One region of the Luteimonas sp. TWI382 genome, then DNA from elsewhere that is predicted to be linked to it. Evidence: predicted binding sites of a transcription regulator. Region 1 holds the regulator's gene; the other holds the start of a gene.

Region 1 (7,078 bases):
CGGTCGTCCTCGCGGTGCGCCTCGGCATCGGCGACCATCCGCTGGATCTCGTCATCCGACAGGCCCGAACCGGCCTTGATCTCGACCTTCTGCTCCTTGCCGGTCTTCTTGTCCTTGGCCGACACGTGCAGGATGCCGTTGGCATCGATGTCGAACGACACCTCCACCTGCGGCATGCCGCGCGGCGCCGGGTCGATGCCGGTCAGGTCGAAGCGCGCCAGCGACTTGTTGAAGCGGGCCTGCTCGCGCTCGCCCTGCAGCACGTGCACGGTCACGGCCGACTGGTTGTCGTCGGCGGTGGAGAAGGTCTGCGAAGCCTTGGTCGGGATCGTGGTGTTCTTTTCGATGATCTTGGTGAACACGCCGCCCAGGGTCTCGATGCCCAGGCTCAGCGGGGTCACGTCGAGCAGCAGCACGTCCTTGACGTCGCCGGCCAGCACGCCACCCTGCACCGCCGCACCGATCGCGACCGCCTCGTCGGGGTTCACGTCCTTGCGCGGCTCCTTGCCGAAGAAGTCGGCAACGGCCTGCTGCACCTTGGGCATGCGGGTCTGGCCGCCGACGAGGATGACCTCGTTGACGTCGGACGCGCGCAGGCCGGCATCGTTGAGCGCGATGCGGCAGGGCTCGATCGAACGCTTGATCAGGTCCTCGACCAGCGCTTCGAGCTTGGCGCGGGTCAGCTTGATGTTCAGGTGCTTCGGACCCGAGGCGTCGGCGGTGACGTAGGGCAGGTTGACCTCGGTCTGCTGCGACGACGACAGCTCGATCTTGGCGCGCTCGGCCGCATCCTTCAGGCGCTGCAGCGCCAGCGGATCCTTGCGCAGATCGATCCCCTGATCCTTCTGGAACTCCTCGACCAGATAATCGATGACGCGGGCATCGAAGTCCTCACCGCCGAGGAACGTGTCGCCGTTGGTGGCCAGCACCTCGAACTGCTTCTCGCCGTCGACTTCCGCGATCTCGATGATCGACACGTCGAACGTGCCGCCGCCCAGGTCGTAGACCGCGACCTTGCGGTCGCCGCCGCTCTTGTCCAGGCCATAGGCCAGCGCGGCCGCGGTCGGCTCGTTGATGATGCGCTTGACGTCGAGGCCGGCGATGCGGCCGGCGTCCTTGGTCGCCTGGCGCTGGCTGTCGTTGAAGTACGCCGGCACCGTGATCACCGCCTCGGTGACCTTCTCGCCCAGGTAGTCCTCGGCAGTCTTCTTCATCTTCTCGAGGATGCGCGCCGAGACTTCCTGCGCCGACAGCTTCCTGTCGTCGCTGGTCGCGACCCAGGCATCGCCGTTGTCGTGCTCGAGGATCTTGTAGGGGACCAGGCCGATGTCCTTCTGGACCTCGGCGTCCTTGAACTTGCGGCCGATCAGACGCTTGACCGCGAAGAACGTGTTGTGGGGGTTGGTGACGGCCTGGCGCTTGGCGGAGGCGCCGACCAGCACCTCGCCGTCCTTGGTGTAGGCGACGATCGACGGCGTCGTGCGGTCGCCTTCGCTGTTTTCGATGACCTTGGCCTTGCCGCCGTCCATGATCGCCACGCACGAGTTGGTCGTGCCGAGATCGATGCCGATGATCTTTGCCATTGCAATGCTTCCTCTAGGAAATGTCGTTGTGCGGGGACGGCGGCGTGGCCGTCGATGCGGGGTATCTGGGGGCGCGCAACACAGCGTTCAAGCGGTGTGACGCGCGATGGCGCGGCGCGCGCTCAGTCGGCCTTGGCGACCACCACCATCGCCGGGCGCAGCAGGCGCTCGTTGAGCAGGTAGCCCTTCTGGAAGACCTGGGCGACCGCGCCCGGCGGCACGCCCGGCACCTCGACGATGCTCATCGCCTGGTGCTGCTCGGGGTCGAAGGCGTCGCCGGCCGCCGGGGCGACCACGCGCAGGCCATTGCTCTCGGTCGCCTTGACCAGTTCGCGCAGGGTGAGTTCGACGCCGGCGCGCAGCGGATCATTCTCCGGCGCACTCGCCAAGCCGGCCTCGAGCGCATCGAACACCGGCACCAGCGACGAGAGCAAGCGCTCATTGGCGAACCGGCGTGCGGTCTCGATCTCGCGCGCCAGGCGCTTGCGTTGGTTTTCCAGGTCGGCGCGCTCGAGCAGGCTCTGTGCGCGCACCTGCTCGAGTTCGGCCTTCAGCAGCTCGACCTGTTCGGTCAGCTGGGCCTCGACCGGCGTGGCCTGGTCGTCGGACTCGTGGATTTCGGGGTGCTGCGTCTCGTGCTGTTCCTGGGTCATGTCCGGTTCCGGGGCGGGCGTCTGGCCGCCGACCCGCCCAGCTATGGGGCTGGCCGCCGCGGTTTCAAGCCACGGCCGGGGAATTGGCGCGTCGCGCCTGGCGGCTCAGGCCGCGTCGGGCGTACGGCCCGCGGCGCCCTCGCCCGCCGACGGGTGAGCGCCGAGCGCGGCGCCCAGCAAGTCCGCGGTCGCCTGCACCACCGGAATCACCCGGTCGTAGGCCATGCGGGTCGGGCCGATCACCCCCAATACGCCGAGTGTCCGTCCGCCCGCCGCGTACGGCGCGGTGACCAGCGACACGCCCTCCAGCGGCGCCAGGCCGGTTTCCTCGCCAATGAAGATGCGCACGCCCGGCGCGTGCAGGGTGCGCTCGAGCAACTGCAGGATCTCGCGCTTGCGGGAAAACGCCTCGAACAATTCGCGTAGCCGGTCCAGGTCCGAGAGGTCCTGCACCCCGATCAGCCGGTTCTGCCCGGCCAGCACCATATCCTCGTCGGCCGGCACCAAGGCCTGCTCGGCCAGCTCCATCGTTTGCGCGAGCAACGCTTCCATCTCGTCGCGGGCATGGCGCAGTTCTTCGACCAGCGTCGCCCGCACCGCGGCCATCGGCCGGCCAGCGCAATGCTGGTTGAGGTAGTTGGCCACGCGCTCGAGCTCAGCGGCGTCGAAGCTGCGCCGGGTCTGGAAGATCCGGTTCTGCACTTCGTGGTCGGCGAAGACGATGATCGCCATGACCCGCTGACCGTCGAGCGGCACGAAATCGATGTGCCGGAACGCCAGTTGCTCGCGCCGCGGCACCGAGACCACCCCGACGAAGCGCGTCATCGCCGAGACCAGTTCCGAGGCGCTGCCCAGCAGCGACTGGTGCCCGCCGGCCCCGGTCAGCTCCCCGCGCAAGCGCAGCAGCTCCTGCTCGCGCAGCGGCTTGACCTGGAGCAGCGAATCGACGAACACCCGGTAGCCCTGCGCGGTGGGCACGCGCCCGGCCGAGGTGTGCGGGGAGCTGAGCAGCCCGGCCTCCTCCAGGTCGGCCAGGATGTTGCGGATCGTCGCCGGGCTCACGTCCAGCCCGGCATGCCGGGCGAGCGTCTGCGAACCGACCGGCTCGCCGTCGCGGATATGCCGCCCGATCAGCGTGCGCAGCAGCTGGCGGGCGCGCGGATCCAGCGGATGGCGGACATCGGACGACATGCGGGCGGTATACGGCGCCGCCGCCACCGATGCAAGCGCGGTCTTAGCCGATGAGACGCGCAGGGGCTATCAAGCCGCCGCTACACGACCGCAGGCTGCCAAGGCACAATTCCACCGATGCTCACCCACCTTGCCATCCGCAACTTCGCCGTCGCCACCGCCACCGACCTTGAGTTCGGACCGGGGTTGACCGTCATCTCCGGCGAGACCGGTGCCGGCAAGTCGCTGCTGGTCGATGCGCTGGGCTTCCTGTCCGGCCAGCGCGCCGACAGCGGCATCGTCCGCCACGGCGCCGAGCGCGCCGAGCTGCACGCCGAGTTCGCGCTGGACGATGCCGCCCCGGCGCTGCGCTGGCTGCGCGACAACGAGTTCGACGAAGGCGCCACCTGCCAGTTGCGCCGCACGCTGCGCGCCGACGGCGGCTCGCGGGCCTGGATCAACGGCCGCCCGGCGACGATCGCCCAGCTCTCCGAGCTCGCCGGACGTCTGGTCGAGATCCACGGCCAACATGAACACCAGGCGCTGCTGGCGCGCGGCAGCCAGTTGGCGCTGCTCGATGCCCAGGCCGGCAATGGCACCCTGCTGGCCGCGGTCCGCGGCGCCGCCCAAGACTGGCGCGCGTTGCAGGGCGAGCGCGAGGCGCTGATCGGTATCGGCGATGTCGGCGAGCGCCGCGACTGGCTGCGCCATCAGCTCGACGAACTGGAAGGCGAGCGGCTCGAGCCCGAGGCGATCGCCGACCTGCACGCTGCCCACCGCCGCCATGCGAACGCGGCGGGCCTGATCCAGACCTGCGACGCGGCGCTGGCGCGGATGAGCGGCGAGGATGCGGTCGGCCTGCCGCAGGCCCTGCACGCGCTGCGCCACGACCTGGGCCGCATGCGCGCCCATGAGCCCCGTCTGGGCGAGGTCGATGCGATGCTCGACGCCGCCTCGATCCAGCTCGACGAGGCCACCCGCCTGCTCGGGCAGGTCCGCGACGACCTCGATATCGACCCGGCCGAGCTCGAGTTGCTCGAGCAACGTCTGGGCCGGCTGCACGACCTGGCGCGCAAGCACCGGGTCACACCCGAGGAGCTGGGCGAGGTCCGGCAGCGGCTGGCCAGCGAACTCGAGCAGCTCGACGGCGCCGGCGAACGTCTGGCGCGCCTGGACGACGAGATCGACGCCGCACTCGCGCGCTGGCGCACCGCCGCCGACCGCCTGGGCGCAGCCCGCCGCAAGGCCGGCAAGGCGCTATCGAAGGCGACGACCGCCCTGATCCACGAGCTCGGCATGGGCGGCGGGACGTTCGACATTGCATTCGAGCCGGTCGAGCACGACCGGCCCGACCCCCAGGGCGCCGAGCGCATCGAATTCATGGTCTCGGCCAACGCGGGCCAGCCACCACGGCCGCTGCGCCGGGTGGCCTCGGGCGGCGAGCTGTCGCGGATCTCGCTGGCGATCGAGGTCGCGGCGCTGGGCCACGACGCGGTGCCGACGATGGTCTTCGACGAGGTCGACTCGGGCATCGGCGGCGCAGTCGCCGACATCGTCGGCCACAAGCTGCGCGCCCTGGGCGCGAGCCGCCAGGTGCTGTGCGTGACCCACCTGCCCCAGGTCGCCTCCAAGGGGCATGCGCACTATCGGGTCCACAAGGTCACCAGCGGCGGCGCGACCGAAAGCCGCGTCAGCCTGCTCGAGGCCGACGCCCGGACCGAGGAACTGGCGCGCATGCTCGGCGGCGTCGAGGTCAGCAGCGAAGCCCGCGCCGCCGCCCGCAAGCTGCTGCAGGGCATGGTCTGACGGGACGGACCTGCGCCCCAAGTTCCGCCCCAAGAACGCATGCACACCTGGCATGCCATCGACCGGCGACATGCGGCACCAACACCGACCATCGCCGGTGGCGCGGTAATCGGGTTCGGACGTCTCAGCGCTTCTTGCGGACGTACAGCACCAGCGAGTGGTCCTCGAGATGGTAGCCGTAGCGCTCGGCGATCTCGTGCTGCAGCTTCTCGATCTCGGCGCTTTCGAACTCGATGATCTTGCCGGTGTCCACGTCCACCATGTGGTCGTGGTGGCCGCCGCGGTCGAGTTCATACACCGCGTGCCCGCCCTCGAAATTGTGCTTGAGCACCAGGCCGGCGGCCTCGAACTGGGTGAGCACCCGATACACCGTCGCCAGTCCGATCTCGTCGCCCTGCTCGAGCAACTGCCGGTAGATGTCCTCGGCGGTCAGGTGCTGGCGCGGCGTGCGCTGCTCCAGCAGGTCCAGGATCCGCATGCGCGGGTGAGTGACTTTCAGTCCTGCCTTGCGCAGGTCGAGCGATTCCATGAAGTGTCTCCGAGTACAGGCCGGCATTCACTGGCGGTTGAACGCCGGCTGCCTGAATCGCGGTGGCGGCGTGGGCGCAGTGTATCATCGGCCCGGTCTCCGCAGCCCCGGCCCGTGCCCTCCGCCATGCAGAAAGTCATTCTCGTCTCGGCCCTCGTCCTGGCCACCAGCGGCTGCGCCCTGGTCTACAAGCAGCCGATTTACCAGGGCAGCCTGATCGAGCAGTCCGCGGTCGAACAGTTGCAGGTGGGCATGGGCAAGCCACAGGTCGAGGCGCTGTTGGGCTCGCCCGCGATCGCAGACCCGTTCCACCACCAACGCTGGGACTACACCGCCACCCAGCGGGTCGGCCGCAGTGGTCAGACCGAGGTGAAGAACTTCACGGTCTACTTCGAGAACGACCAGCTCGCGCGCTGGGAAGGCGACTACTTCCCCAACCGCGACCAGGAGCTGGCCGCGGAGATGCGCAAGTTCGGCAACCTGCCCAAGGAGCGCGGCAAGCGCCGCTGACGGACGCCTCAGTCTGCGTCGCGCTTCGCCGCGCGGCGCCTGCGTGCCTCTTTCGGATCCACTTGCAATGCACGCAGCAGCTCCAGCCGATCGCCGTCCGCCAGACGCGCACGGGTGTCCACGCGCACGCCGTACACCGCATAGCCGGCAATGCCGTCCAGCACCGCGGGATCTGGCAGCGCGGACAGCGCCATCGCGACATCGGCGCCGTCGGGTAGCGTGAGCGTCCAACTGCGGTGCGCACGGGGCTGCGCGTCGACGACCTCGATCCGCATCGTCGCGCTCAGCCGGCCGGCTCGCGCTCGGCGACCCGGATGAAGTCGTTGACCATGCGATCGGCGAGCCCGCGGAAACCCAGCGTGAGCGCCGGCAGCATCAAGCGGCTGCTCGGCTCGAACTCCAGCGACAGCGACACCTTGCACGAGCTGGAATCCAGCGCCCGGAACGTCCAGCGCCCGTGCAGCGACTTGAACGGGCCGTCCCGCAACTGCATGTCGATGGCATCGGGCGGCGAGAGCGTGTTCTCGGTCGTGAACCAGGTCCGCAACGCACCCAGGCCCAGATCCAGCCGGGCGACGATGCGGTCCTCACCCGATTCAATGACCTGCGCCGAATCGCACCAGGCGAAGCGGCGCGGATAGGCGGCAATATCGTTGACCAGCGCGAACATGCGCTCGGCCGGTTGCCCGACAAGGGCGCTACGTTCGATCTTGGGCATGACTCGCCTGGAGGACGTGCTTCGAGGACAATGCGGGAATGAGCAAGAAAAGCGGCAAGGCCAAGGATAAAGCAAACAGCACCGGCACCATCGCGCTGAACAAGCGCGC
Region 2 (7,078 bases), on a different contig from region 1:
CGTCGGCCGCCCCGCGGTGATGGTGCCGATCCCCCAGGGCGGCTCGCGCGACGAGCAGCGCCGCAATGCCGAAGCCCTGGCCGCTGCCGGCGTGGGCTGGTGCATGCCCGAGGCCGATCTGAGCGCCGAGCGGCTCGCCGGGTTGCTCGAAGACGCGTTCGCGTCTCCGACGGTGCTGCCTGCCGCGGCGCGTGCGGCGGCCGGGCTCGGGCGACCCGACGCCGCGTCGGCGCTTGCCGATCTTGTCCAGACGACGCTGGGCGTCGCGCGCGCCGGGACCTCGCGGATTGCCCCTCCTGCGCCCTGAGCCTGAATGCGCGGGGGTTGGTGAACCCGCCAGTATCGTTTTGCACTGCAGCGTGCATCCGCTCCGCCAGTCTTCCAATATCACCCCGCACCCGACGTGGGGGAGGGAGCAAGCCCGTAACCGGTTCGCCGGAAGCGGGCTTTTTTTTGGTTCTTCGCCGGCGCCGGTCGATTCTGCGTCTCCCCGCAAAACCAAAACCGGGGTAAGCGGGCAATTGCTCAAGACGAAATTGCACTCTGACCCCGGTTTGTTGCGGGGGAGAGCGGCGTCCGGCTGGCAGGCTGCCGCCCATTCGAAGTGGAACGCCCATTCCGGCGTCCTGTTTCGCACCGACGGCCGCTGTCATGATGGCGGGATGACCGACGATCCCCGTACAGCGCTCGATGCGCATGTCGCCCGCCTGTTGGCCCGCCTGCCCGACGATGTGCACGCCGCCCCCGCGGCGATGGCGCGGCTGCATCCGGTCGCGGTCGCCAGCGACGTCGCGATCGACGTGCTGCAGCGCCAGCCCGACCTGCTCGCAAAGCTGCTGGCCGACGACGGCGATACGCCGCCCGCACCGCCGCAGTTGGACGCCGGCAATCGCAGCGACTGGCCGATGCTGCTGCGGCGCTATCGCCTGGCCTGTTCGACGCGGCTGATCTGGCGCGACGTGCATGGGCTGGACGATGTCGAAACGACGCTCGCCGGCAGCACCCAGTTGGCCGAGACCTGCCTGCAGGTCGCACTGGACGCCCTCGAACAGGCTTTCGCCGATCGCCACGGCGTCGTGCGCGACGGCGAGGGCCGCGCGGTGCGGTTGGTCGTGTTCGGGCTCGGCAAGCTCGGCGGTGGCGAACTGAACTTCAGTTCCGATATCGATCTGGTCTACGGCTTCGAAGCGGCCGGCGAGAGCGACGGCGCGCGGCCGTTGGCGGCCGAGGACTACTTCACCCGGCTGGGCCAGCAACTGGCGCGGCTGCTCGACGAGATCACCGGCGACGGCTTCTGCCATCGCGTCGACCTGCGCCTGCGGCCGTTCGGCAACGCCGGCCGGATCGCGTTGAGCTTTGCGGCGATGGAGCAGTACTTCCAGCGCGAGGGACGCGATTGGGAGCGCTATGCCTGGCAGAAAGCACGGCCCGTGGCCGGCGACCTCGCCGCAGGCGCGCGTTTCCTCGACCTGCTGCGCCCGTTCGTCTACCGCCGTTATCTCGACTTCGGCGCGCTCGACGGCCTGCGGCAGATGAAGGACATGATCGCGGCCGAAGTCGCGCGCCGGGAGCTGGCCGACGACATCAAGCGCGGCGATGGCGGCATCCGCGAAGTCGAGTTCCTGGCCCAGGCGCTGCAGCTGATCCGGGGCGGGCGCGAACCGGCGCTGCGCGAGCGACGGCTGCTGCCGGCACTGCGCGCGCTGCATGCGGCAGGGCAATTGGCCGACGAGGCGCTGGCGCGGCTGCAGGCGGCGTACCTGTTCCTGCGCCGCGTCGAGAACCGGCTGCAGATGCTGCGCGATGCGCAAACCCATCTGCTGCCGGCCGATCCGCTCGACCGGCTGCGGATCGCGTCCGGTCTGGGGTACGCCGATTGGGCGGCGCTCGAGACCGAGCTGCGGCGCGAGCGCGGCCACGTTGCGCACGAGTTCGATGCGCTGCTGGCGGTCCGCAGCCAGCAGCGCAGCGTCGACACCGACAGCGATCTGGCGACCTGGTGGCGCGCGCTGCCCGACGGCGGCGATGCGCAGACACTGGCCGAGGCCGGATTTGCCGATGCGCGCGAGGTCGCCGAGGCACTGCGCGACTTCGCGCGCTCGCCGAGCGTGCGCGACCTGTCGGACAATGCCCGCGCGCGGCTCGACCGGCTGATGCCGGTGCTGCTGCAAGCCTCTGCGCCGGCGGATCGGCCGCTGCAGGCGGTGCGCCGCCTGCTGGCGCTGCTGCACAACATCCTGCGGCGTGCGAGCTACCTGGCCTTGCTCGACGAGCAACCGGCTGCGCTGGCGCGGCTGGTGGAGGCGGTGACCCGTAGCGCCTTCCTCGCCGAGCGCCTCGCCGCGCATCCGCTGCTACTCGACGAACTGCTCGACGCCCGGGTCGAAGGGCCATTGCCCGAGCGCGATGGTTTGGCGACCCAGTGCAGCCGTGCGCTGCAGCAGCGCGATCTGGAAGCGGCGCTGCTCGCGCTCAACGAGATCCGCCAGCAGTTGAGCTTCCGGATCGCACTGGCCACGCTTGACCGCCGGCTCGATCCGCCGACGGCGACCCGGCAACTCGCCTGGCTGGCCGACGCGGTGGTCGAGGTGGTGCTCGCACTGGCGATGCGCGAACTCGAGCGCGCCCATGGCCGGTTGCCCGATGCCCGTTTTGGGGTGGTCGGCTACGGTAGCCTGGGCGGCGAGGAACTGGGCTTCGGGTCGGACCTCGACCTGGTCTTCCTCTACGACGCGCCCGCCGATGCCCAGTCCGACGGCGCGCGGCCGCTCGATGCCCAGCGTTGGGCGGCGCGTCTTGCGCAGAAGATCGTCGCCCTGCTGGGGACGGTCACCGGCGGCGGCAGGCTCTACGACGTCGACGTGCGTCTGCGCCCGGACGGCGGCAAGGGGCTGCTGGTGTCGTCGCTGGCCAGCTACGCGGAGTACCAGCGCGAGCGCGCATGGACCTGGGAACACCAGGCGCTGGTGCGCGCGCGCGTGGTCGCGGGCGATGCGCCGATGCGCGAGGCGTTCGAATCCGTCCGCAGCGACACACTGGCCCGGCCTCGTGACCCGGCGGCGCTGCGCGAGGAGATCGCCGCGATGCGCCGACGCATGCGCGGCGAACTCGACCGTTCGACGGCCGACCGATTCGACCTCAAGCAGGGCGAGGGTGGGCTGGTGGATCTAGAGTTCCTGGCCCAGTCGCTGGTGCTGCAGGCGGCGGCGACGCACCCCGGACTGCTCGCGCCCAGGGCCACGCCGGCGTTGCTCGAGGCCGCGGCCACGGCGGGTCTGTTGCCGGCCGCCCAGTGTCAGGCGCTCCGCCAGGGCCATGCCTGCCTGTTGGAGGCGGCCTTGACCTGCATGCTCGACCGCCGGCCGCGCATCGCACCGCTCTCGCCGGCGCTGGCGTCGGCGCGGGAGACAATTGCAGGCATCGCCGGCTGGGCCTGATCTTCATCGTGGATTCGCCCGCCTGGGTGCAGGATCGAGTTCCTGAGACGGCTGGCAGCAGTGCCGCGGGCTGTCTCGCTTCTGTGAATGATCCCTGTCCAGGAAGTGCAGAACGTTCCATAAACGGAACGCTCGGGAACTTCCAGCGGCCTTAGCAGTCATATCTGGAGACTGCTACCATCCCTTTCATGAGCACGCAGACCATGACCCACGCCCTGGTTGCCAATAGCCTGCCGATCCCCAGCCCGCTCGGTTCGCTCGATGCCTATATCGGCGCCGTGCACCAGATTCCGGTGCTGACGGTCGAAGAGGAGCAGGCGCTGGCGCAGCGGTATCGCGATCACGACGATCTCGATGCCGCGCGCGAGCTGGTCCATTCGCACCTGCGCTTCGTCGTCCATGTGGCCCGCGGTTACAACGGCTACGGGCTGCCGCTGGGCGATCTGATCCAGGAGGGCAATATCGGCCTGATGAAGGCCGTCAAGCGCTTCGATCCGGACGTCGGCGTGCGCCTGGTGAGCTTCGCCGTGCATTGGATCCGTGCCGAGATGCACGAGTTCATCCTCAAGAATTGGCGCATCGTGAAGGTCGCCACGACCAAGGCGCAGCGCAAGCTGTTCTTCAACCTGCGCAAGAGCAAGACCCGCCTGGGCTGGCTCAACGCCGAGGAAGTGCGCACCGTCGCCGCCGACCTCAACGTCTCCGAGCGCGAAGTGCTGGAGATGGAGTCGCGCCTGTCGGGCCGCGACATCGGCTTCGATGCGCCCGCGGGCGAGGACGACGACAATGCGCCGCCGGCGCCGGTCGCCTACCTCGTCGCACAGGACGAAGATCCGGCACAGGCGTACGAGCGCAGCGACAGCGAGGCCGACCAGCTCGAACTGCTGCGCGAAGGCATGGCCAAGCTCGACGCCCGCTCGCGCGACATCATCCGTCGCCGCTGGCTCGACGACGAGCACAAGGTGACGCTGCAGGAGCTGGCCGACGAGTACGGCGTGTCCGCCGAGCGGATCCGCCAGGTCGAGGCCAATGCGCTGAAGAAGATGAAGGCGCTGTTCGCGGCCTGAGTCCTGTTCGCCAATGCTGGACCCCGGACGGCCCGCGCAAGCGGGCCGTTTTTGTATGCGCGTTCGCATGCTCTGCAAAGCAGGGCCACAAACCCGCCCCCACCCTTCTGAATGCGCAGTGCTTTTTAACCCGACCGTTCGTCGGAAAGTCAATAGATCAGTAGGTCTTTTTGTTGCATTTCTGTTAATTATTAGACTAGCTTCTGCCTTGGTTTTGTTTTTGTTCATGAATGCGCGCAGGCCATGCCGGCGCATCAACCTGAGGAGAAGCAATGAACAAGTGCCACAATCGCGCCAAACCGGTGTTTCGACGTGCCGCATTGAGCATCGCGCTGCTGACCTGTATCGGGGTGGCGACGGCGCAAAGTACCTCGGGAGACATCCTGGGCAGCAATGGTGGCGATCCGGGGAGCCGCGTCCAGGTTCGGAGTCTTGCTTCGGGCGCGACCCGAGAGGCGGTGGTCGGCAATGACGGCCGGTTCCGCATTTCGGCGCTGCCTCCCGGGCAGTACGAGCTGACGGTGTCTGGCAGGACCACTCGGGTCACGGTCATTGCTGGTCAAGCGGTCACGACCTCCCTGGCCGCGGACGCGACCAGCCTGGACACGGTCCGCGTGCGTGGACTGGGGGGCGTCAACAACATCGACCTGACCAGCATCGAAACCCGAACCACATTTACCGCCGAACAGCTCAATACCTTGCCCGTAGCGCGCAACGTGACCGCCGTGTCCTTGCTGACCCCTGGCACCGCGTCGAGCAGCGAGTACTTCGGTAATGCATCTTTTGGTGGTGCTTCAGCAGCCGAGAACAGCTACTACATCAACGGATTCAACGTCACTAACCTGTACGACAACCTTTCGTTCACAGAGGTGCCTTACCAGGCCATCGAGCAGTTGGATGTGCAGACCGGTGGTTACGGTGCCCGATACGGCTTCTCCACTGGCGGCGTGACGAGCGTGGTGGTCAAGCGCGGCAGCAACGAACTCAAGGGAGGGGTGAGTTACACGTTCGCCCCCAACTCGTTGCGGGAGCAGCCTGACCCGGTCACTCTCAAGGACGGCACGATCTGGCGCTCTTATGATCGCAATGAGTCCTCCTCCGACAATCTGAGCTTCTGGACCAGTGGCGCGCTGGTTGAAGACCGGCTGTTTTTCTTTGCGCTAGGGTCATTCAGCAACTGGGATGCGGCCTCCTATGGCGTGCGCGGTAGCGGCTATTCGTCCTCGCCGACCGGCGCCTACACCAGCGCGCTCGGCACGACCGCATACGACTACAAGTCCGAGCAGCCGTACTGGATGGTCAAGTTGGACTGGTACCTCAACGACAACAATCATCTCGAGTACACCGGCTTCGACAATACCCGCAAGCAGACTTACACCAACTACATCGCTGCTTTCGACAGCACCGCGGCAAATGCGCAGGCGAGCAAGACCGATTACACCGGCAAGGAATTCAGGGAGAACGGTGGCGATACCCACATTCTGAAGTGGACCAGCTACCTGAACGACGATCTCACGCTGTCGCTGCAGTACGGGCGAATGCAGAACACGAATTCCAACTACACCGTCAATGCCGATGGTGTGGAGAACAAGTACTACGGCGATGTCGAGAGCTCGCCGTCTTGCCCCTATGTGCTGGATTATCGACCCGACAGCCCGCGCTTCGGCCAAAACATTGGCTGCGCCACGGTGAGCAGCGTCGATGTATTCAACGGTTCGAATGAGCGTAACGCTGGTCGCATCGATCTCGAATGGCGACTGGGGGATCACCGGTTCTCGTTCGGCTACAGCGACGAGCGCTGGAAGTCCTTTCAGGGCACGATCCAGGACCTCCAGTACATCACCACGTCCGATTACTGGCTTGATGCCGACGAGTCTGTCGATATTGTCGATCGCATCAAGTATGCGACCGGCGGTAGTGTCGAAATCGACCAGAAGTCCTGGTACGTCGAGGACAACTGGAACATCACCGACAACTTCATGTTGTATCTGGGCGTGCGCAACGACTCGTTCGAGAACAAGAACAGCACAGGCGTGACGTTCGTCAAGCAGGACAACATCTGGCAGCCTCGTGTGGGCTTTACCTGGGATGTGACCGGCAACGGCGATAGCAAGCTCTACGCTTCAGTGGGCCGCTACTCGCTTCCGATCGCCGCCAATGTGGCGCTTCGTGCGGCATCTGCCTCGTACTACGTGGAGAACTTCTATACCTACTCCGGCGGCCTGGATCCGGTCACTGGCACCCCGGTCAACATTACCGGACCCTATGATGGTGGCTCTCAGGATCAGATCTACAACGGCGAGGACGGGAGCGTGCCCGATCCGCGCGCGGTCGCATCGCGCGATCTAGATCCCTACACCCAGGACGAGGCCATCCTCGGCTACCAGCACCGGCTTGTGTCCGACAACGCCTTCCTTGACGGCTGGACGCTGGGAGTGAAAGGCACCTATCGCCGTGTCGACACCGCGATCGACGACACTTGCGATGCGCGTGCCCTTTACCGGGCCGGCATCGAGGCAGGTTACGACCTTTCGAACTGGGCGGACGAGTGGACGGTGCCGGGTGGCATCCCGG

The links. Region 1 encodes HrcA, which represses chaperone genes, less so after heat shock. Its sites were predicted from a motif close to TTNGCACTCNNNNNNNNNGAGTGCNAA; they were not measured.
Region 2: rpoH (RNA polymerase sigma factor RpoH) is a predicted target of HrcA. The motif match lies at 3,589-3,615, and genes of this name have one in related genera.

What each region holds. Positions count from the first base shown of each region.
Region 1 covers NZ_JBDJNS010000022.1:6,123-13,200, reverse strand. Annotated here, with positions in the region: gene dnaK (molecular chaperone DnaK) at 1-1,583, opposite strand, end outside; gene grpE (nucleotide exchange factor GrpE) at 1,706-2,236, opposite strand; gene hrcA (heat-inducible transcriptional repressor HrcA) at 2,342-3,427, opposite strand; gene recN (DNA repair protein RecN) at 3,545-5,212, shown strand; gene fur (ferric iron uptake transcriptional regulator) at 5,337-5,741, opposite strand; gene bamE (outer membrane protein assembly factor BamE) at 5,868-6,251, shown strand; gene ABE505_RS13065 (RnfH family protein) at 6,260-6,538, opposite strand; gene ABE505_RS13060 (SRPBCC family protein) at 6,535-6,969, opposite strand; gene smpB (SsrA-binding protein SmpB) at 7,008-7,078, shown strand, end outside.
Region 2 covers NZ_JBDJNS010000016.1:20,611-27,688, forward strand. Annotated here, with positions in the region: gene ABE505_RS11310 (UDP-N-acetylglucosamine--N-acetylmuramyl-(pentapeptide) pyrophosphoryl-undecaprenol N-acetylglucosamine transferase) at 1-307, shown strand, start outside; gene glnE (bifunctional [glutamate--ammonia ligase]-adenylyl-L-tyrosine phosphorylase/[glutamate--ammonia-ligase] adenylyltransferase) at 663-3,437, shown strand; gene rpoH (RNA polymerase sigma factor RpoH) at 3,626-4,504, shown strand; gene ABE505_RS11325 (TonB-dependent receptor) at 4,777-7,078, shown strand, end outside.